DNA from 4 places in the Paenibacillus sp. FSL W8-0194 genome. Region 3 is predicted to be linked to each of the others. Evidence: riboswitches for the same ligand, from Rfam matches in the RefSeq annotation. Region 3 holds a riboswitch; each other region holds the start of a gene.

Region 1 (5,624 bases), 2.8 Mb from region 3:
AAAAGGGATGTATACGGCAATGATCTGGTCCGCCGATAAGGATTGCGCATAATTCAACGAATGTTCAACCACGTGCGTGATGCCCGACACCGGGAGGATGACGACGTTTCCTTCGATCGGAACCGCCGGTTCGCAGGTCGACAAGCGAAGCTGCTCGCCTACCGCTTCATAATGCTTCTTGATTCTGTGGAACAAATAAACGATCAAAGGCAAGAATATTAACACCGGCCATATTTGCGGGAACTTGGTCACGAAAAACATGACCGATACGGTGAAGCTGATGAGCGCGCCGATCGCATTGATGATAAGTTTCGTCACCCAGCCTGCGGGTTTTTCCCGCACCCATTTCACGATCATCCCCGTCTGCGACAACGTAAAAGGAATAAAAACGCCTACCGCATACAGCGGAATCAAATGCTCCGTTTGCCCGTGGAAGGCAATAATCAGCACGATCGAAAGCAGCCCAAGAAAGATGATGCCGTTGGAATATCCGAGGCGGTCTCCCCTTACCGTAAACATTCTGGGAATGAACCGGTCTTTGGCAAGATTCACCGCCAGCAGCGGAAAAGCGGAATACCCCGTATTCGCCGCCAAGATCAAGATCAACGCAGTGGTTCCTTGAATGATAAAATACATGAAATTGCGCCCGAAGGTTTCCTTGGCGATTTGCGATACGACCGTTTCCTGCGCATTCGGGGAGATCCCCAAATAATAAGCCATGAACACGATGCCCGAGAAAAGCAGGGCCAGCAGAATGCCCATGGCCATTAACGTTTTGGCTGCATTTTTAGGGGCCGGATCTTTGAAATTTGGTATCGCGTTGGATATCGCCTCAACGCCGGTCAGCGCCGAGCTGCCCGATGCAAAAGCTTTTAGCAGCAGAAACAAGCTGATCCCTGCCACCGGCGTGCCGACTGGCGTATGCAGGTTAGGTGAAACCTGGCCGGTCGCGATATGGTACAGCCCCACGCCGATCAAAATGAACATCGCCAGCGCGAATAAGTACACCGGATACGCCAAGATGGAAGCCGACTCGGTGACGCCTCTCAGATTCAGGAGCGTAATGAGGATAACAAACGTGACTGCGATCGCCACCGTATGCTCATGCAGCACGGGAAATGCCGACGTGATGGCGTCCGTTCCCGCCGAGACGCTCACCGCCACGGTCAAAATGTAATCGACCAACAGCGAGCCGCCGGCCACCAATCCAGGATATATCCCCAAATTTTGCTTGGATACGACGTATGCTCCCCCGCCATGCGGATAAGCGAAAATGATTTGGCGATACGACAGAATCAACGCCGATAATAAAATAAGGACCCCGATTCCTATCGGAATCGAATACCAGAAAGCCGATGCGCCGACCGTGATCAGCACCAGCAGGATTTGCTCGGGACCGTAGGCGACGGAGGATAACGCGTCCGAGGAAAGTATCGCAAGTGCCTTCTTTTTGTTGAGCTTTTGTTCTCCCAATTCCGCAGATTTCAGAGGACGTCCAATGAGGAGCCTTTTTAACGCTGCCATCGTGTCATTCACCGCCACTGTTCAAGTTAAAGTTCCATGAAAGTATCCTTATTGTTTCCCCTTTTGGCCCAATTGGGCACACCAAAAAAAGCCACAGGAAAGTTGGGCTTTCCCGCGGCTTTCAAAAGCGCACGACAAATCCTTCTTTCATAACGCCTACGAGGTTAGCTGACGGATTCGGGATTGAAAGTATCCCTACACTCGACCTGCGAACATAATCAAGTGATTCACCCCTGGGACGAAGTTCCCTTCCTCCCGTTGGTTCCCCCGCTTCTGGATACAGAATTAAGCGATCAAGGAAAATGACAATTCAGGGTCACAAGTTCATTTACGAATGAAATCATACTCCCGTTGGATACTTACTGTAAAGAGGCAAAGAATCATATTGTAGCGCGAAAACGGGCAAATTGAATCCATGGCATCGCTTGCAACGGCTGCATCCTGTTTTTTTCTGGCCGTAGCCATGGTTCACGCCTGTTTTCGGCCGACGCTTAGAGCAGCGGCGAAATAAGCCTCATCAGCGATTCTGAAATGCGTTTCAGAATGCCTCGTTTCTGGAAGGAGTCCCAAGCGATGCGGACGGAGTCCTTGAAATCCTGCTCAAAATCGCGTTTGATGTCCAGCACGGTTTCGGATTCGTAAAGCACCGCGGCAAGCTCGTAATTCAGCTCAAAGCTGCGGATATCCATGTTGGCCGTACCGATCGATGCGATTTCGTCATCCACCAGCACGATTTTGGCATGAATAAAGCCGTCTTTGTAATGGTATATAGAGGCTCCCGCCTTAAGGAGGGGCGTAAAGTAGGATTGAGATGCCTGGTCGCTGATCACGCTGTCGCTTTTCCCCGGGTACAAGATGCGTACATCGATGCCTGCCGCCGCGGACAACCGCAGCAATGTTAATGTTTCCTGATCCGGTATAAAATATGGCGTGGCGATCCAAATCGATTTTTTTGCCGATGCCATGATGGCCAACAGCGCGTTGCGTATGCTTGTATCTTCCGAGCTTGGGCCGCTGGCCACGATCTGAACGGCCCCATTCGCCGGGACCCCCTGATCCGGAAAATATGACCTGTTCATGTAAGCGTCCCAAGAGTAATGGTTTTGGCCGCTGGTTGCGTACAGCCAGTCTTCCAGGAAAATGGCCTGCAGTTTATAGAGCGCCTTTCCTTCGATTTTCAAGTGGCTGTCGCGCCAGACCGGAAATTTTTTGGAACGGCCGAGATATTCGTCGCCGACGTTCAGCCCGCCGGTAAAGCCGACCACGCCGTCAACGATGACGATTTTGCGGTGGTTACGGTAATTGACCGTTTCAAGAAGCCAAGGCGAAAAAATGGGATCAAACTCGACGACCTCGATGCCGGCATCTTTCATCGGCTGCAAAAAGCGTTTACGCAACCCGTTGCTGCCCAATCCGTCAAAAAGAAAACGTACGATCACGCCCGATTCGGCTTTGCGGATCAGCGCGTCCCGAATGGCGGTGCCGATGCGGTCCGAACGATAAATATAATACTGGATATGGATATGGTGCGCGGCCTTTTCGATGGCTTGCAAAATTTCCGAAAAGGTTTCGTCGCCGTTGATCAACAGCTTGGTTTCGGTTTCCGTTGCTGCCGGGCCGCCGCCGAACCTTTCAATGACCTTGATGACATATTCCGACCTCTCGCTTAACAAAGACAATGGGGCCAAATTCAAACGCCTGCCCGCCAAAATCTCCCGGAACAGCTTTCTCTGTTCTTCCGCCCGGTGCAGATGTTTTTCCGTCTCCAGCGGCTTCTGCCAAAAAGCAAATACAACAGCACACCTACCGCCGGAAGAAATGCCAGGATCAAAAACCATGCCAGCGTGCTTTGCGGCGAACGGTTTTCCATAAAAATGATGAAGCCGATGCCTATAATCGAAAGCGGCCATAAAATGCCGATCAGCGTCGACAGGCGGATCACGGACCTGTTCATGACAAATAGGCCGACCAGCACCAGGACTACGACGATCACGATTTGAAAAACGCGGTTTTTCATATGTAGTAAAATTCACCTATTCTCCGATGTATAATTGGGTTCCGACTCATGTGTACGTTCTCATCTTGCTCCTCTCCGCGAAATAATTAGGACATGCTCACTCAAAAATCAAAAACCTGCTGATACACCCTAAAGGAAGCTGCTTATGCCATTTTAAATACTGCATGACGGTATGTCTATACATGCCGTTTTGGCTGCTTGCCTCCCCCCTGCATCATCAAAAAAACGGACAAGCAATCTTGTTGAACGCTAGTCCGTTTCCGTTGGTTCATTGTTCCCCTTATGGAGCTGTTTTCGCTCGACATGGGCCAATCCCCATTGATGCAAGGCTTCCAAAATCGGAGACAGGCTCTTGCCGTATTCCGTGATGGAGTATTCCACTTTCGGCGGGATTTGCGGATAAACGACCCGTTTAACGATCTCTTCCTCCTCCAATTCGCGCAGATGGAGCGTAAGCATCCTTTGCGTGATATCGGGCAGCAATCTTCTTAGCTCATTGAACCGCAAAGGTTGGCCCTGAAGCAAATGATAAAGGATCATCGGCTTCCATTTGCCGACGATCGAATCCAAGGCCACGACGAATTGGCATTGGGCAGGGTTCTTTGGCATGCGTTCGCCTCCTTTTCAGTACCTTTTTTGATACTATACCACATTATTGTGCCTACTTACCATAAGTAAGTATATATTATATGATCAGCTTGGAAGTGTTACTTCATTTAAAAACAGAAGGGAAGTTTGAATTATGGCAACCGTATTGTACATCACTGCACACCCCCTTCATCCCGAGGAGTCTTATAGCCTCGCGGTGGGCGCGGAATTTATTGAAGCATACCGTGAAGCAAATCCGGCAGATGAAGTCGTTCATTTGGATCTGTATAAAGAAAATATTCCGCAGATCGATGCCGATGTTTTAAGGGGGTGGGGAAAGCTTCGGTCGGGTTCGTCATTCGATCAGTTGTCCGAAGCGGAGGAATCAAAAGTAGCTCGTCTCGAAGAAATTCTTCATCAATTCATGGCAGCCGATAAGTACGTTTATGTCTCCCCGATGTGGAATTTTTCAGTCCCGCCGGTGTTGAAAGCATACACGGATGCGACCTCCATTCCGGGCAAGACTTTCAAATATACCGAAAATGGTCCTGTAGGACTGTTGCCCGGCAAGAAAGCCTTGCACATTCAAGCCAGCGGTTCCGTTTATTCGGAAGGTCCTCTTGCGCCGATTGAAATGGGATTCAGCTATCTGAGCAAGATTCTGCGGTTTTATGGGATTGAATCAGAGGCTGTTTTTGTAGAAGGAACGGCAGTATCGGAGCAGGCACCATTCGTAAAAGAAAAAGCGATTGCACTTGCGAAGGAAGTTGCCAAACGTTTCTGATCGGGGTTTGCACCGTTCCCGACCGGAAATCTGCAAGAATGCGAGGCCCTTGTTCTCCATAAAAAACCCAGTCATTAAATTATTCCTAAATCATAAAAAAAGCCTGTTGAAATGTTTCAACAGGCTGAACGTACACCTCAGATTTTCTTTCCGTGCTGCGGCCTTCTTCCGGTGTGAAGCTTTTCGGAATTTGCCTGTTCATGAGAGGACGGCTTATTTTAAGAAACCTTCTTTGAAGATGTCCAGCAGATGTTCAAGCGTCATCGGATCGCTGTAAGAAGAAGCCTCTGTGTCGATTTCAATCACATGCTTGTTTTTGACGGCCGGGATATTCTTCCAAGTGTTCGTCTGCATAAACGAGTTGTCTCCCGCCGCGCTTCTGCTGAGAACGATGTAATCCCCGGCATAATCGCTAAGCACTTCCGGGGAGAGCGTATAGTATCCGGGACCAAGCGCATCCGCTTTGACCTTCTCCGGCATGTTCAGCCCCATCGCCTGATACAGCAACTCGGTTCCGCGCGCCCAGGCGTTGCCGAATACGTAGAAGTTTTTCGAGTCGGTCTCGAACACCGATACGGTCGCGTTTTCGCCGATCTTCTTCTTAATTTCATCGCCGATTGCTTTAGCCCGTTTCGAAAAGTCATCCACCCAAGCTTTCGCCTCCTGCTCCTTGCTCAGCAGCTTCCCGATTTCAATCTGCTGCGCCAAATA
Region 2 (5,624 bases), 2.6 Mb from region 3:
GAATGGAATTGATGGATCAGATACCCGTGCGCGCCGTGGATTTCAACCGTGTCGAAGCCCGCTTCCACGGCCCTTCTCGCAGCTTCCTTATAAGCCTGCACAAGTTCCTTTACTTCTTCGGTGGTCAGCGCTCGGGGGGTGCGGTATTTCTCGTCAAAACGGATCGCGGAAGGCGCTACCGGCGGGTTCGCGTCTTCGGCTTTTCGTCCGGCGTGCCCCAGCTGAATGCCGATCCGCGTGCCGTACGTATGTACTTCGTTTACGATTTTGCGGTATGCGGGGATCTGCTCGTCGCTCCAAATTCCCGTATCCCGGTTCGTGATGCGCCCATCCGGATGCACTGCCGTCATCTCGACGATGATCAGTCCTGTTCCGCCGACCGCCCTGGAAACATAATGCACAAAATGCCAGTTGTTAGGAACGCCATCTTCAGCCTGTACCGAATATTGGCACATCGGAGGCATCACGATCCGATTTTTTAATGACAATCCCTTTAATACGTAAGGTGTAAATAAATCCGCCATGCTTAAGTCTCCTTTCAGCGAGCTTTAGTCTTGTGGTTATGCCTATATCTTGCTCAACAGGACAAGTTTGCACACATTATTATACACCTTCGGCCCGGAATGTTGGCAATATGCGGCATGGATTTGGCCCATCCATCATAATTCCTTCCAATTCGGGACATAACAGTAGAGACCGTTTCATTTATGAGCACACCGCCGAAAGGAGCCGATTACCGTTATGAGAAACGCCTATCTCGGCAAAGCCTGTTTGGGGCTGCTTCTGATCAGCCTCCTTTGCCCAGACCCCGGCCTTCAAGCGGCAAAGCTGACAGAACCCTCTCCCTCCCATCCCGCCAAGGAAACCGGCGCAACCAGCCGGGCGGAAAAAGGACAGGAGAACCAGACGCTGACCTTGGGTCAGCTGATCAAAAAATATCCGGATACGTTCAAAATCCACGGCCCCCGCGTCAAGCAAATCGCCCTCACGTTCGACGACGTCCCGGATCCCCGGTTTACGCCGCAGGTGCTCCGCATCTTGTCCGAAAACAAAGTGAAAGCGACGTTTTTTGTCGTCGGCAGCCGGGCCAAAAAACACCCCGACCTTGTCGCCCGCATCGTGCGGGAGGGACATGTCATCGGAAATCATTCCTACAACCATCCCCAGTTCCACAAGTTGACCATGTCCGAATACATGGACCAAATCATCCGAACGGAAAACATTTTGTACGGCCTGACCGGCTACAAGCCGAAGCTCATCCGGCCGCCTTACGGGGACATTACCGAAAGCCAGCTGCGCTGGGCCAAGCGGGAAGGATACAAGATCGTGAACTGGAACGTGGATTCGCTGGATTGGAAAGGCATCGGCAAAAACACCGTCAAAAAAAACATCATGACCGCGGCCGGGCAAGGCTCCATCATCCTGCAGCATGCCGGAGGCGGAAGCACTTCCGATTTGACCGGAACAATCGAAGCCTTGCCGGAAGTCATTCGAGAACTGAAGCAAAAGGGATACACGTTCGTGACCGTGCCGAAGCTGCTGAAAATCCAAAAAGACAAATGACGGCTTCAACCGCAAAACAGCCTCCGCGAATTCATCGCAGAGGCTGTTTTAGCGTTCCGGTATATTGGCAGATGACGGGATGCCATCTTATTTAATGAAATACAGTTCGACGTCCTGGAAACCGAAGTTGCTGACCGACTGAGGGCTTCCCGGCACGAAAATGTCGATGCGGTTGCCTTTGATCGCGCTGCCGGTATCGCTGGCTGTCGCCACGAATGCTTTTTTCGGAAGGCCCGGGAAGCTGTGCCCCGTTACGAGCACTTTCGTGCCGAGCGGAATGACGGACGGGTCGACCGCGATCGTGCCGAGCTCCAAGGGGTTCCCGAAATAGTCGACGGCTCCCCATTTGCCGTTTTCGCTGGCGGCCGAGGAATATGCCGTCGCTTTGACTTTCAGCGTTTTGTTGTAAGCGAAGGTCTTGCCCCAAGCTTCGACGACTTTTTCGCCGGAATCGACGTTAAGCGATGCTGAAATCGCCACCGGAGCAGGATCGGCATAGGCTTTCATCGTTTCGCTTGCAGGTATGTTCAGCTTCAATCCGGCGTAAATGTTGGTTGCCGGTATGTTCGGATTTGCGTTCATCAATTGGTTCAGGTTCACGCCGTATTGTTTCGAAAGCGTATAGTAAGTGTCGCCTTCCTTGGCTACATGGACGGAATCCGCATGGACCGGCACGGCCTGTACCGCCAATGCAATGCCCAGCGCCGCTGCAAAAAACTTCATTTTCATAAATCTCTTTTTCATAGTTCCTCCTTAAAATCCTTCATGCCTGCGAGGTTAGCTGTCGGGTTCGGATTGAGGAGACAACCCTACGATCGAATACGATTCACCCCAAGTGAACATGGTGATTCACGGTGGAAATGGTCCCCCGCACTTTTCGTTCCAAAGTTTTGGCTCATTCAATATATCACAATTTTGTAACCTGTGCGCATGAAAATGTTACCAAATTGCAATCTCCCACCAAAAAAGTGCCATTATCAAGGCGTTTTCGCGCAAAAAGATTTCGAAAAAAATGAAGCAAAAGTTACAATCGCACAAAAAAAGCCCCGGGCAGCAAACGAAGCCCGAAGCTTGAAAATATGGGATCTCTATAGTACCTTGCTCAAAAAGTCTTTGGTTCGCGGATTTTGCGGATTGTTGAACACCTCGGCAGGCGTTCCTTCTTCCATGATTTTACCGCCGTCCATAAAGATAATGCGGTCCCCGACCTCTCTGGCGAAGCCCATCTCGTGCGTCACGATGACCATCGTCATGCCGCCTTCGGCAAGCTTTTTCATGACCTCGAGCACCTCGCCGACCATCTCGGGATCCAGCGCCGACGTCGGTTCGTCGAACAGCATCACGTGAGGCTGCATGGCCAGCGCCCGCGCGATGGCGATCCGCTGCTTCTGCCCTCCGGAAAGCTGGGAAGGATAAGCATCCTTTTTGTCTTCCAGCCCGACGGTCCGCAGCAGGTCCATCGCGATTTTTTCAGCTTCGCCCTGCGGCATCTTTTTCACTTTGACCGGAGCCAGCGTAATGTTTTGCAGCACCGTTTTATGCGGGAACAGGTTAAACTGCTGGAACACCATGCCCATTTTTTCGCGGGTCAGGTTGATGTTATGCCGTTTTCCGGTGATCGACTCGCCTTCAAACATGATTTCGCCGCTCGTGGGAACTTCCAGCAAGTTCAGGCAGCGGAGGAAGGTGCTTTTCCCCGATCCGCTCGGGCCGATGACGACGACGACCTCCCCCTTCGCGATTTCGATGTCGACGCCCTTCAAAATCTCCAGTTTTCCGTACGATTTATGCAGATCTTTAACGGTGATCATCCGTTCTCAACCTCCTTTCGAACAAACCAAGCAGCTTGGAAAGCAAAAACGTCATGATGAAATAAATCACGGCGATGATCAGCAGCGGTTTAAGGTAATCATACGTGATGGTGTTGACGGCCCCGGCTTGATACATCAAATCGCCGACCCCGATAAAGGACACGATCGAAGATTCTTTGATAATGGTAATGAATTCGTTGCCGATCGCCGGCAGCACGCTTTTAACAGCTTGTGGAAGGACGATATGCCTCATCGTCATGGCTTTGCTCATCCCGAGCGAACGGGCGGCTTCGGCCTGCCCTTTGTCGACGCCTTGAATGCCCGCCCGAAAAATTTCCGCCAAATAAGCGGAGCTGTTGATCGTTAACGTAATCGCGCCCGACTCAATGGCTGAAAATTTGATGCCGAACGAGACGAGCCCGTAATGGATGATGAACAGCTGCACGAGCATCGGCGTTCCCCTCAAAAACTCAACCCAGATGGATCCGATGAAGCGAAGAACCCGAATCCGGGACATCCGCAGCAGCGAAACCAGCATGCCGAGTATAAAACCGCAAAAAACGCCGATGACCGCAAGCAGCAGCGTGTATTGAACTCCCGTGAAGAAATAGGAGCGATACGTCCAAAAAATATTAAAAATGTCCATGTAACGGTCTGTTCCTCCTTATATTACTGGGACCGGAGCCTATTAAGCAGCACGGAATCCCTCATAGATTCGACATGCCGCCGGCACCCCGGGGCAGAAAAAATAGCGGAAATGGCTTCCGCATATTTTTCCTCCGTGCCTATTTATTATGTCGCCGAATTTATTTTTGCGCGGCGAGGTCGCTTGCCTCGGATACGAATTGATCGATTTTGTTTTCCGATTTCAGGCGGTCCAGCGTTTTGTTGATCTGGTCGAGAAGCTCTTTGTTGCCTTTTTTCACGCCGATGGCATAACCGTCTTCTTCGTATTCCGGCACGGCTTCGGCAATCGTCAGACCTTTGACGTTTTTAATGAAAGCTTCCGCAACCGGCTTTTCCATGATAGACGCGTCGACGCGGCCGGAGTTCAGCTGCATGATGATGTCGTTGATTTTGCCGAGGCCGGTGATTTGGGCCCCAGGAATGGATTTGGCGATATCTTCCTGGATCGAACCGGTCTGGATGCCGAAGGATACGCCCTTAAGCGAGTCCATCGTTTTGTATTTGTCTTTGTCTGCTTCGCGGACGACGACGGCTTGCTGCGCTTTATAATAGTTGTTGGAGAAATCCACCTGTTTTCTGCGGGTTTCGTCCGGGGTCATCCCGGAAATGACGAAATCGACGCGGCCCGTGGACAATTCGCCGAGCAGCGCTTTGAAATCCATGTCCTTCACTTCCAGCGTCGCGCCCATGTCGGAGGCGATTTCTTTGGCGATTTCGATGTCGAAACCGACGATCTGGTCTTTGCCGTCAATCATTTTGTGGAATTCGTAAGGCGGAAAATCGGCGCTTGTTCCGAGAACGATCGTTTTCCCTTCCGTTTTGCTGCCGGTTTGGCCGGCGTCCTGCTCGGACGATTTATTGCCGCAGCCGGCGATCAAACTTCCCGCCAACACCAGGCATACCGTTAAAATACCCCATTTTTTCATGATCTATCTCCCCTTGTTCTTTGTCTTTGTTTGATTGGATTAACGCTAGTATGGACTTGATGGCATGTCGCAATCAGCTTTCAGAAAACATGTTTTATCGTACAACAAACTGCATTTTTATGCAATGTATTTTCACGTAATTTCATCTAATTACAATATATTTCCAGACACTTGGACCTATCCGTTTCATTTCGACTTTAGATTGGTAATTAACCTACATGATACATTGCCGAATCATGCTTCGGAGCATACTACCGTTACGACCGACCGCATGATTGGCAGCATATAGAGGATTTATTGGAGGTGCAGTGTCATGCTATTGGAGGCTTTATACCACGTGCCCCGCAACAAGTGGGCTTATGCTTACGATCCGCGGACCATTCATTTGAGATTCCGAACGAAAAAAAACGACGTGACTTCGGTCGTCGCAATGACCGGGGACAAATACGACTGGAAGGCCACCTATTTTGAAATTACGATGGACAAGGCGGCCTCCGACGAAATGTTCGATTATTGGGAGGCGGCGGTCAAACCCAAATACAAACGTTTATCTTACGGGTTCCGCATTTCGGCCGGCTCCGAAACGGTGTACATGGTCGACAGCGGCATTTACCGCAATTGTCCGCCTCCGCCGGGT
Region 3 (5,624 bases):
CCGGGAGCTCGGCATGCCGATCGTGATCCATAACCGGGATGCGCACGAGGATATCGTGAAAATCCTGCGGGAGGAAAAGGCCAGCGAGGTCGGAGGCGTCATGCACTCCTACTCCGGCAGCTGGGAAACGGCCAAGTTATGCCTGAACATGGGATTCCATCTATCCTTCGGAGGGCCGATCACGTTCAAAAACGCCAGACAGCCCAAGGAAGTGCTTGCGCTGGTTCCGATGGACCGGCTGCTGATCGAAACCGACTCTCCGTACCTGACGCCGCACCCATTCCGGGGCAAGCGAAATGAGTCAGCCAACGTTCGTTTGGTAGCCGAGGCCGCTGCCAAGATTAAGGGGGTCGAGGTGGAGGAAATTGCCCGAATCACCACCCAAAATGCACTGGAACGATTTGGAATTAAGTGAAAACGGGAGAAAAACAGCTGAAAAAACGAGCATGAACGAAGCATTAAAGAATTTTAACCAAAAAAACCATGAATATTACAAATTTTTAACCATATATTCAAATAAACGTTGTTGATTCCCGCTTTACAACATGCATCAAAACAGGATATCATCTTTTCAGTGAACTTGGGCTGCTGTAAGCCGCTTCCTTTTTCGGCATCGCGGCAGCCTCCGTGAACCAATCTCGCTGAGTCTTTCGGTCTCGAAAGAGCGGGGGAACCAATACATAGAGCGCGACGGTCCTTTTATACCGACCCGGGCTCGGGATGTATTTGATTTCTTTTCAGGGTCTCAGGGGTGAATTCGGCGCGGTCCGCCATGAGCGGGCTGGCGTTGATCGGGCGGCTCTCTTTCGCCCAAACCCGACAGCTAACCCCGTAAGCGACATAAAGAGAGGGTTTCGTGCATTTACTTTTCCGTCATTCTGACATCCAGGGAAGCCACGAAGGAGACCTCATAAGCTCTTAGCTGGCTTCTTTTGTTTTTGAATAATGGAGAAGGCGTCGTCATACTGTTGTAAAACGGGAGGCGACAAATCATGAAAAAAAGATAGGTTCATGGTGCAAGAACGCATGCTCCTTATGTGTTCTTGTAAAAAATCGAGTATAGCCCGCGTCAAATCATTCATGCGTAACTCTAATGGCGAGGCTATGAAGGAGGATCGAGAAGGTGGGCATTTTCCATCAAGAAGAGACCCATGATTCAAAAATCTCCAGCATGTCTTACGCATTGCGATGGAAGCATGAGAATTTGCGCCAAATCTCTACTGCAGCTATCGTTACGATCGCGGTCACCATCATGATTTTGCTGCTGGTCAACTCATCCACGCGCAAACAGGTGTACCTGGTGGTAGACGGTCAGGTCAAAAAGATTCAGACTCACAAATCCGTTTTACAAGAAATGCTGGATGAGCAGGCAATCAGCCTCAAACCGGAAGATCAAGTCTCCATGCCGCTGAGCGGTTCGCTCCAGAATGGTGACAAAGTGGTGATCGACCGCGCTGCTCCCGTTCAATTGACGGTGGACGGGGCAACGAAAAAGTTGTATACCACCAAAGACACGGTTGGCGACGTATTGAAGGAGTTCGGCGTATCGCTCAAAGAACACGATAAAGTCACTCCGGCTCTGACCGAGCGGGTGACGGGCCAAACGGATATCCGTATCGTGCGCGTCAACAAACAAGTCGTGGACCGCCATGAAAATTTGCCTTTCCGCGTCATTAAGACGGCGGATCCCAGCCTGACGGTCGGCGATAACCGCGTCATTCAGCAGGGAAGGCCCGGCGTGATGGTGCAGCACATCGAAAAGGTATATCATGACGGCCAAATGGTATCCATGCGCATGGTGGGCAAGGAAGTGCAGGCAAAAACGCTGGATAAAATCATCGCCGTGGGCACGAAGAAAAAACCGGCTCCGCCTGTCGTCGTTCAAACAGCGGCCGTTAAATCTTCTTCCACCGCCAAATCTTCATCAGCCGCCAAAACGAAAAAAACCGTAAGCAGCAATAACCGCGTAAGCAAAGCCGGTGTTGATTTCTCATATAAAAAAATGATTCATGTCTCGATGACGGCTTATTCTGCCGGCGAACCCGGAATCGGTACCCGTACCGCGACGGGAACGCGGGTCACGGAAGGCCGCACCATCGCCGTGGATCCGAACGTGATTCCGCTCGGCTGGTGGGTGTACATCGAAGGCATCGGCTTCCGCCGTGCCGAAGACACGGGCGGCGCCATTAAGGGCAATAAGATCGACCTCTACTATGACTCCGTGAAGCGCGCCAACAACTTCGGCCGCAAATCCGGGATGAAAGTATACGTCATCGGTCCCGTGAAGCCGCAATTGAATTAATTTCGTTTTACAATGTCATTCTAATGTTATAGTATTATGATCATGAAAATGTCATGCTAAAGAAGAGGAGCATTCCTCTTCTTTTTGTTGTTTGGATGTCCGAAAACTTACGACGCATGAACGGACGAGCTTTAGGAAAGGGAGAAGCAGGTCATGATCAAGGAAGTCATAGTCGTGGAAGGACGGGACGATACCGTGGCCGTGAAGCGGGCGGTGGAAGCCGACACGATCGAAACCGGCGGTTCGGCGATCAACGGCCGCGTACTGAAGCGGATTGCCTTGGCCCAGGAACGCCGGGGAGTCATTGTATTGACGGACCCGGACCATGCCGGGGAGCGGATTCGAAAAATTATCGCCAGCAAGGTTCCCGGATGCAAGCATGCCTTTATTCCGGAGTCGGAAGCGACGCGGAAAGGGGACATCGGCGTGGAGAACGCTTCGCCGGAAGCGATCCGCAAGGCCCTCTCCCGCGTGCATACGTCCTACGAAGGCGCGGAAAGCCTGATCGATATGGAGGATCTGATGGCTGCAGGGCTTCTGGTGCACCCGGACGCGGCCCGCAGACGCATGGTGATGGGTAACCTGCTCGGCATAGGGTATTGCAACGGCAAGCAGTTCCATAAGCGGCTGGCCGTTTTTCAGATTACGCGCGAGGAATTTGCGGAGGCGTTAGCCCAATTGGAACAGGAAGGGGAAGGTTGACATGCAGCGAATGGACGATATCGCCTCGCCAAGGCGGACGAAGGAAATCATCCAGCGTCACGGTTTTTCGTTTAAAAAAAGCCTGGGGCAAAATTTTCTGATCGATCAAAATATTTTAGGCAAAATCGTGGAGGCGGCGGGGCTGGATGCCTCCAAGGGAGCTTTGGAGATCGGGCCGGGGATCGGAGCCCTTACCGAAAAGCTGGCCCAGGAAGCGGGCGCCGTCACGGCCGTCGAAATCGACCAGCGGCTTATTCCGATACTCCAGGAGGTATTGGAACCGTATCCGCATGTGCGCATTCATCATGGCGACGTGCTGAAGACGGATCTTGGCGCCCTCTTTCGGGAGGATTTCGCGAATGTATCCAAAGTCAGTGTCGTTGCCAACTTGCCTTATTACGTGACGACCCCGATTTTGATGAAACTGCTGGAAGAGCGGCTGCCGCTGGAGAACATCGTGGTCATGATCCAAAAAGAGGTGGCCGAACGCATGGCTGCTTCGCCCGGCACGAAGGACTACGGCAGTCTGAGCATCGCCGTGCAGTATTACAGCGAGCCTGAACTGGTCTGCATCGTGCCGAAAACGGTATTCATTCCGCAGCCGAACGTCGAGTCGGCCGTCATTCGCCTCAAGGTGCGCGAGCAGCCTCCGGTCGAGGTGGACGACGAAAATTTCTTTTTTCAAGTGGTGCACGCTTCGTTTGCCCAACGCCGCAAAACGATCGCCAACAATCTCAAGACGAGATTTTTTCCTAAAGAGGGCCGGGAGCGCCTCGAGGAGCTGCTTCACGCTGCAGGGATCGAACCTTCCCGCCGCGGCGAAACCCTCAGCCTGCAGGAATATGCGACGCTTTGCAACGTATTGCTCCGGGCCGGCGTACGGGGATGAGGACGGTTCGCTCACCGCATCAAGTTTGGGGCGGGCAGGGCGCAAGGCCTCGTCCCATTGCTTATTTTGGCAAAAGGGAAGAACCATTGGGGAGATTCGCCCATACCATGGGGTAGGGGTGATGTTGTGATGAATGTAGGAGACCTGGTCGTCCGCAAATCTTATGGCGGTGATGTCGCTTTCCGCGTGGAAGATCTGCGGAGCAATTTGGCTGTGATCAAGGGGACCGAGTTTCGGCTGTTGGCTGATTCGCCCCTCGATGACCTCGTTCGGGTGCCATATGCGCCGTTCAATGAAAAAACGCAGAAGGCCCATATCCGTGCCAACGAGTCGTTAAGCAGGCTGCAGCGCCACCGTGAGGAGCTGACCGAACGCACGCAAGCGAATCTCGGCGGGGAATGGCCGATGGCGGAACAGCCTTCTTATTTTGAAGTTCCGGGTAAAGTCCTCCATCTCGATGGAGATATCAATTACTTAAAAAAGAGCCTGAATCTTTACCAGCAGCTTCGCGTGCCCGTCGAGGGACATTACGTTAACGAGGCGGGCATGGCGGATGCGCTCTATCGCCTGCTGCCGCGGGTGCGGCCGGATATCGTGGTCATTACGGGGCATGACGGAGTGTTGAAGCACCGGCCGAACAATGACCTCTATAACCTGAACAGTTACAAAAATTCCCAAAATTTCGTTTCGGCCATTCAGGTTGCCCGTCAATACGAACGGCATTACGATACGCTGACGATCATTGCCGGTGCCTGCCAGTCGCATTTTGAGGCGCTGCTGCAAGCGGGAGCGAATTTCGCCAGCTCGCCGGGGCGCATACTCATCCATGCGCTGGATCCCGTTTACGTGGCCGCTAAGGCCTCCTTTACGTCGGTGAGGGAAACCATCAACATGATGGATGTGCTTCATAATACGATCAGCGGGGCGCAGGGCGTCGGGGGCATCGAAACGCGCGGAAGCTACCGCATCGGATTGCCGCGCCTGAATGACCTTTCCCAGCTGAAGGTAACGCCTTCGGTGATGTAAACCCGTTTTTCTAAACAAGAGCATCATGGGATGAGCAGTCGATAAACCTTAATCGCGATACATGGATTAAGGTTTTTTTGTCGTTAACGGCGTGTATGCGGAAATCCTGCAAAATCCCGCAAAAAAACCGATTGACAAATTAAATTTGATGCTGATATAATTTAAATTTTATTTGACAAAAACTTCTTCCTGCGTTATAATGGACAAGGAAAGAGGTGGTCGTCGACAATGGCTAAAAATGCGCTGTTGGAAATCAAACGAAATCTCGAGGCTCATGTAGGTCAGAAAATATCGCTCCGGGCTAACGGTGGACGTCGTAAGACGATCGAACGTACGGGCGTGCTCGAGGAAACGTACCCTTCTGTTTTTATCGTCAAGCTGGATCAAGAACAGCAAACCTTTAAACGTGTTTCATACAGCTATGCAGATATTCTTACTGAATCCGTGGAAGTCACCATTTGCGAAGAGCAGGCGAAGGACGCGGACTAAGCAGGATCAGGCGTAACTTTTTTATTTGGAAGCAGCTTTCCCATGCGGAAGGCTGTTTTTTGTTGTCAGCGAATTTTTCGAATGGGGCCGGGTCGGGCGAGAAATAATACAAAAGGAATTCCTTTTACCGCATAACGAAGGACCGTCCCGAAGATGGATTAAGCGGGGCCGGTTCCGGGACTGACAAGGAGGACTGCAAATGAGCCGCAGACGCCG
Region 4 (5,624 bases), 1.7 Mb from region 3:
ATTTGATCGAAATCAACCAGCAGCTGCTTGACCGGTACAACAGCATCCAATAACGTTAACGGCAACGTCGAACATCCAACAGGGAAAATGGCGGTTATTCGCAAAACGCGCGAAAAGATCGCCGTTTTCCTGCTTTTGCTTTTTATCGTTTGCGTCATACCAACCGGAGGAGGGGTTGTTTTGCGCTATAAAGGTTTCGGAAGCGGAACGTTCCGCAACATCTTTTTGTCGTATACCGCGATCCTGATCATTCCCATCATCGTATTCAGCTCGCTTAACGTGCAGCGGAACATGATGGAGGAAAAACAACAGCAGCGCCAAAAACAGGCGGCCGATGCCAGCCGGATCGCGGATCTCGTCGACAATAAGCTGAACGAGCTGAAAAACATGGGCAAAATGCTGGGCAACGAAGCCTGGGTCAAAAAGCTGATGCAAAATACGAACGTATACGATCAGGAATTCGACTTGTTCAAGATGCTGGAGATCCGCAAAAGTCTCGATAACGATATCAATTCGCTTGGCATCCTCTCCTTCGGCATGGTCGTGTTCCCCGAAAAAGGCCAGGTTTTGACGCCATGGGGCATTTATCCGGAAGACCGCTTTTTTCAGGGGGTCGCCGCATTCGACGGGCAAACGGAGCGGAAGCTTCAGGCCGCGTTGGCCGAGCAGCAGTATTTCAAGATCATGCCGCCTGTGGACATGAAATTATGGGGCAGCGGCAAGCGGGTCATTCCGGTGCTGCAAAGCCTGGAGGTCGTCAACCATCCGCGCGCGGTTTTGGTCCTTTTTATTGACAGCGCTTACTTTTCCGGTTATATGCATCGTTTTGCCGGGATCGAATCCAAGGAGATCGTCATGTCGTCGCATGGCGCCTTGATTTACCGCCAAACGCGCAGCGCGCCTGGAGACCTTCAGGCCGATTCGGGCCGTTATGCGTTTGAGCTGCCGTCCAAGGCCGGCGATTTGCGGTACACGATTACCTATACCGACAGCAGCGTGATCGGCATCAACAATCTTGTCGGCTCGCTGCTTGCGATTGCGATTTCCGTCGTCCTCGGCGCCTGCATGGCCTTTTTGCTGGCCAAGGTCAGCTACCGCCCGCTCGGCGCCCTGCTGAACAAGTTGTCTGCGGTGGTCCGGATGGAAGACGGGAAGGGCGGCGCCCCAATTTCCGGCTCGGAATACAGCTATATCGAAAAATCGTTTGACCGGCTGCTGCTCGAAAACAAAAACCTCCAGCAATCGATGCAGGATTACGAAAGCGCCGCGAGATCGAACCTGTTTCTGCGCCTGCTGAAAGGGTATTTTACGGATGATCAGCAGGTGAACGGGCTGAAAAAATTCGGCATCGCTTATACCGACGACATGTTTTATTGCACGCTGCTGATCAGTTTCCATGCACTCCGCGATTTGTCCGACATGGAACGGATCCGGAAAATCGAAATGATGACGATCGTGATCGTGGAACAGGCGATGAGCCGTCACCGGCTCGCGTACGAGCTGTTTGAGGTGACCAATGCGGACAAAGCGCTCATTCTTTCTTCCGTCGAGCCGCTTGGCAGCGAAGGGGAGCTGGAGAGCATCGCGGCCGAAATCGCGGGCGAGATCGGGCTGGCCTGCGGCTTTCAGCCAGACGTTTTATGCGGCACGGCGGAAAAAGGGCTGGTCGGCATCAGCAAATCGTATTATGCGGCCAACGAAAGCCTGCAGTATACCCTCTTCGCGCGGGAGCATCTCCCGGTGCAGAAGGAGGAGATTCAGCCCGGCGTCGATTATTATTATCCGACCGATTGGGAGGTTCAGCTGATCAATAACCTGAAAATCGGCAACCTGGATACGACGATGCAAATCTTGCACGAAATCAGCGAGGAAAACAAAAAGCGGCGGCTGCCCGAACCGAGCGAAACCAAGCTGGTATCCTTGTTGATGGAAACGATGCTGAGGGTGCTGCATGAGCTGAACCTGGACACATGCCTATACGCCAAGCAATTCGCGAGCCGGGCGGGAGCGGGGGACATCGGCGGGATGTGGAGCTACGTTTTTGAGGTCGGCACGTTAATTTGCGAACGGAAACGCTATGCCAATACTTCGCCTTCGCTTGCCGTCGGCAGCGAGCTGCTTCAATTCGTGAACCAGAACTATACCAGCGCCGACATTTCGCTGAAGCAGCTGGCGGAAAGATGCGGCATGTCGGTATCCCATGTCTCCAAAATCTTCAAGGAAGTGTCCGGCATCAACTTCTACGACTATTTATGCCGGCTCCGGATGGAAACGGCCAAGGAGCTGCTGCGGGAGAAAACATTCGGGATGGACGATATCGCCCGCCGGGTAGGGTACGAAAACGTCTATTCCTTCAAACGTGCTTTCGTGCGGTACGAAGGCATCAAGCCGGATGAATACGTGGAATCGGCGATGTGAATCAACCGCTCGCCTCGTCCATCTGCCGGCAACGATATTGGGCCGGCGTCATGCCGGTCGCTTTTTTGAAGGCGGTAAAAAAATGGCTTTTCGTCTGAAACCCGGCTTGCTGCGCGATTTCGGCAACGCTCATGTCGGTCTCCGTGAGCAATTCCTTTACCTTTTCGATCCGCATATTCAAAATATAATTGGACAGCGACATTCCGTAATGGTCGAGAAACAATTGACGGGAATATTTGGCGGACAACTCGATGTGGTCGGCGATGCTTCGACGGATAGTCTTGGATCGTGAATGTGGTATCGACCGAACACCAGAAACAGCCCGTTCAAAAATACGGTGTTCCATGTGACGCGCAGCCAGTCATTGGTTGAAAAGAAAAACTCGAAGTTTCTCCATCCTACCCATTGACTTCCCAATAGACCGTCTGAAAGCCGGTAATTCTGAAAGGCAAGCAAATGTCCCAGCATCGGCGTATACGCAAAGACAAGCAGGAACAGCATGCCGGGAAGCGCAAGCAGATACAGATAACGGTTCTTTGCGACCTCATGGATAAATCCGTGATGTCCTCTTTTATTGTTGTTCAATCATTCACCTCCCTGCGATCCATGGAATGAAGATGCCTTATGACACCATTATCGTAGCAGCGGTTCAAAGGCTTTGAATAGTTCTGATTGGTACGAAGGAGTTCTTATATGGCTGATGGGGAGGTATTCATTTTTCCCGCCAAGTTCTGTATCGATCTCGGAAGAGCGCCTGGTTATAACAAGATGAACGTTGTATAAATCAAGGAAACGGAAGCTATCGGTTGTAAATGAATGATTGGGCAGGATCAGGGGCCGGAAACCGGCAAAAGCTATAAAAAAGGCCATGAATTCTATTGTAACCAACCTTTACAGTTCGTCGGCTCAGGCGTATATTCAACTCATTATGAAAAATCTTTGGTTCATGAATGGATTACGCTGAATTTTCAATCGCGAAAAGCGGGGGAACCACATCGGCACCGGCATGCATTCCGAGTCTTCATGGATATAGCCGGCTGCTTGGGGTGAATCGGATGAAGAGGCTGCCTTGGATCAGCTTTCCGTCCGTAGGGCAGCTCTCACGGCCCGAATCCGACAGCTAACCTCGTAAGCGTCGCTAGGAGAGAGGAGTGAAACTGTGAGTTGTCAACGAGCACAGGGTATCCGCTCTGTGTTTTTCTGTGCGAAAAAATAACATGAATGTCTATGATCGCTGAATTTCCGTTCCGGCGGAAAACGGGGGAACCGGCCGTGACAACCAACCGTTCGTCACATGGGGTGAATCTTGAAATCGCATTCGAGTAGGGCTACTCTTGGTCCGAATCCGACAGCTAACCTCGTAAGCGTGAGAAGAGAGGCTGCTTTTATACATGCCAAGCAAGGTTTATTTTGCCTTGCCTGAAGAAGCATGGAAAGAGGGTTCCTCTTTCCGTGCTTCTTTTTTTGACATGAGCATTTTGCCGACGTTAACGAATGTTCGACCCACATATAAAAAACACATCGACAGACCATGCATAGCGGGAGGAGAAGGAAGTTGCCTAACATACAAGTGAATGGAACGTCGCTATATTACGAGACGCATGGCAGCGGGGTGCCGATCGTCTTTATTCACGGACATCTTTCATCTCATCATAGTTTTGAGCCTCAAGTGGAATATTTCAGCAAAAGGGCGAAGGTCATCGTCCTCGATTTGAGAGGTTACGGCAATTCGGGTAAATTGAATGTGGAAGTCGAGGAAATCGTCGACACCCAGTGCAGGGACCTGAAAGAGCTGCTGGATAAGCTCGGCTTGCCGAAGGTAACGCTGGTCGGCTGCTCGAGCGGCAGCCTGCTGGTGCAAAAATTCGCGGAAACCTATTCGGACCGCGTCAACGCGCTTGTGCTGGTGGACAGTTATTTTTACGGGCCGTGCGGCCCTTTCGGCACGAAAAACGGCATCTGGAAGCTGCTGGAGGCGTGCAGCTGGATTTCCTATTATCTTCCTGCCGAGTTTTTTCTCCGGTCGCTGCGCGTAACGTATCACAGGTGGATTCCGGCCTACAGCATTTTAAGGAACGAGCTGTTTCATAAACGGCCGACCGAGTCGATCAAACAACGGATGGCGCTGCTTAAGGCGGATATCGATCCGGTGTTGTCCCGGCTGCGGATGCCGGTGTTATGCGTGGCCGGCAGGCAGAGCGAATGGTTCGTCAACCAGATGAACAAGGCCGTGGAGCGGTTCGCCTGCGCCCAGAAAGCGGTGATCGAGGACGCGATTTATCCGAGCCATTTGTGCCAGCCGCGGGAATTTAACCGCATTTTGCTCAATTTTTTGATCGACCAAAAGCTTTTCCGGATGGAGCAGCAGCATTCGGGCTGAAAACGGCTTCCGCCGGCAACAATGAGGGATGTGCCGCTAGGGTCGGCGGAAAGCATCCGGCAAAGGTGATGACATGAATAAGGAATACAGACAGCTGAAATCGCTGCTGAAGCTGCTGGACCGGGAAGAACGGTGGTTTACGTTCGCAGAGGTGGAAAGCGAGCTGGGCGTATCGGACAAATCCGTCCGTAAGATCGTCGAGTCCGCCGTCCCCCTGCTGCCCCCGTCCATGCAGATCGAGGTATCCAGGGGGAAGGGCATCATGTTCCGCCGGGACCGGCATGGGACAAGCATTCAGGAAGTTTTGGAACCGCTGCTTCGGGAAACGCCGTATTTCCGCCTGATGCAGCGTTTGTTCATGCATGACGGCAACACCTCCGCCGAGGAGGTAGCGGAAGAGCTGTATATGAGCTTTTCTTCGTTCAAAAAATGGATCATCCAGCTAAACCGGGACGAACTGCGCCCGTTTCAGCTGCGGATCACGTATTCGGCGCCGGCGCTGAAAGGAAACGAAATCCACGTGCGCTATTTTTTATGGAAACTGTTTACCGAGGCTTATCCTTACACCGGATGGCCTTTTTCGAATGCCGATTACGCGCGTCTGGACGGCTGGGTGGCCGAGATCGAGCGGGAAAACGGAATGATTTATTTTTTGAACGCAAAACGGAGTTTGTCGTTCCTGATCGCGATCGTGCTCGAAAGGGTCAAGCAGGGGCACCGGGTTGCGCTCAAAAGCGGAAGCTACGCATGGGAACGCCATCCGTTTTTCGGGCCGGTCCTGAAGATGTCGGAAAAGCTGGCTGCGGCGTACGGCATCGTGTTGCCC

What was found. A riboswitch is a leader RNA that binds a small molecule or an ion and turns the genes downstream of it on or off. The one in region 3 is predicted to bind cyclic di-AMP.
Region 1: it holds a riboswitch for cyclic di-AMP, as region 3 does, so the genes downstream of both, MKY58_RS12055 (APC family permease) here and MKY58_RS27465 (ubiquitin-like domain-containing protein) in region 3, are expected to answer to the same signal.
Region 2: it holds a riboswitch for cyclic di-AMP, as region 3 does, so the genes downstream of both, MKY58_RS10950 (3D domain-containing protein) here and MKY58_RS27465 (ubiquitin-like domain-containing protein) in region 3, are expected to answer to the same signal.
Region 4: it holds a riboswitch for cyclic di-AMP, as region 3 does, so the genes downstream of both, MKY58_RS19355 (alpha/beta hydrolase) here and MKY58_RS27465 (ubiquitin-like domain-containing protein) in region 3, are expected to answer to the same signal.

Annotation. Positions count from the first base shown of each region.
Region 1 covers NZ_CP150205.1:2,694,955-2,700,578, reverse strand. The annotation lists gene MKY58_RS12055 (APC family permease) at 1-1,524, opposite strand, end outside; cyclic di-AMP (ydaO/yuaA leader) riboswitch at 1,664-1,826, opposite strand; partial or broken gene MKY58_RS12050 (cardiolipin synthase) at 2,016-3,541, opposite strand; gene MKY58_RS12045 (helix-turn-helix domain-containing protein) at 3,791-4,150, opposite strand; gene MKY58_RS12040 (NAD(P)H-dependent oxidoreductase) at 4,284-4,913, shown strand; gene MKY58_RS12035 (iron-hydroxamate ABC transporter substrate-binding protein) at 5,127-5,624, opposite strand, start outside.
Region 2 covers NZ_CP150205.1:2,448,226-2,453,849, reverse strand. The annotation lists gene MKY58_RS10960 (NADH:flavin oxidoreductase/NADH oxidase) at 1-524, opposite strand, end outside; gene MKY58_RS10955 (polysaccharide deacetylase family protein) at 742-1,563, shown strand; gene MKY58_RS10950 (3D domain-containing protein) at 1,651-2,286, opposite strand; cyclic di-AMP (ydaO/yuaA leader) riboswitch at 2,315-2,469, opposite strand; gene MKY58_RS10945 (amino acid ABC transporter ATP-binding protein) at 2,652-3,374, opposite strand; partial or broken gene MKY58_RS10940 (amino acid ABC transporter permease) at 3,361-4,014, opposite strand; gene MKY58_RS10935 (transporter substrate-binding domain-containing protein) at 4,181-4,987, opposite strand; gene MKY58_RS10930 (alpha-glycosidase) at 5,301-5,624, shown strand, end outside.
Region 3 covers NZ_CP150205.1:5,947,650-5,953,273, forward strand. The annotation lists gene MKY58_RS27460 (TatD family hydrolase) at 1-415, shown strand, start outside; cyclic di-AMP (ydaO/yuaA leader) riboswitch at 630-853, shown strand; gene MKY58_RS27465 (ubiquitin-like domain-containing protein) at 1,124-2,302, shown strand; gene rnmV (ribonuclease M5) at 2,456-3,004, shown strand; gene rsmA (16S rRNA (adenine(1518)-N(6)/adenine(1519)-N(6))-dimethyltransferase RsmA) at 3,006-3,893, shown strand; gene yabG (sporulation peptidase YabG) at 4,023-4,919, shown strand; gene MKY58_RS27485 (Veg family protein) at 5,148-5,408, shown strand; gene MKY58_RS27490 (small, acid-soluble spore protein, alpha/beta type) at 5,608-5,624, shown strand, end outside.
Region 4 covers NZ_CP150205.1:4,249,249-4,254,872, reverse strand. The annotation lists gene MKY58_RS19375 (extracellular solute-binding protein) at 1-53, shown strand, start outside; gene MKY58_RS19370 (helix-turn-helix transcriptional regulator) at 181-2,418, shown strand; gene MKY58_RS19365 (helix-turn-helix transcriptional regulator) at 2,420-2,641, opposite strand; gene MKY58_RS19360 (hypothetical protein) at 2,596-3,003, opposite strand; cyclic di-AMP (ydaO/yuaA leader) riboswitch at 3,367-3,568, shown strand; cyclic di-AMP (ydaO/yuaA leader) riboswitch at 3,641-3,801, shown strand; gene MKY58_RS19355 (alpha/beta hydrolase) at 3,974-4,798, shown strand; gene MKY58_RS19350 (helix-turn-helix domain-containing protein) at 4,872-5,624, shown strand, end outside.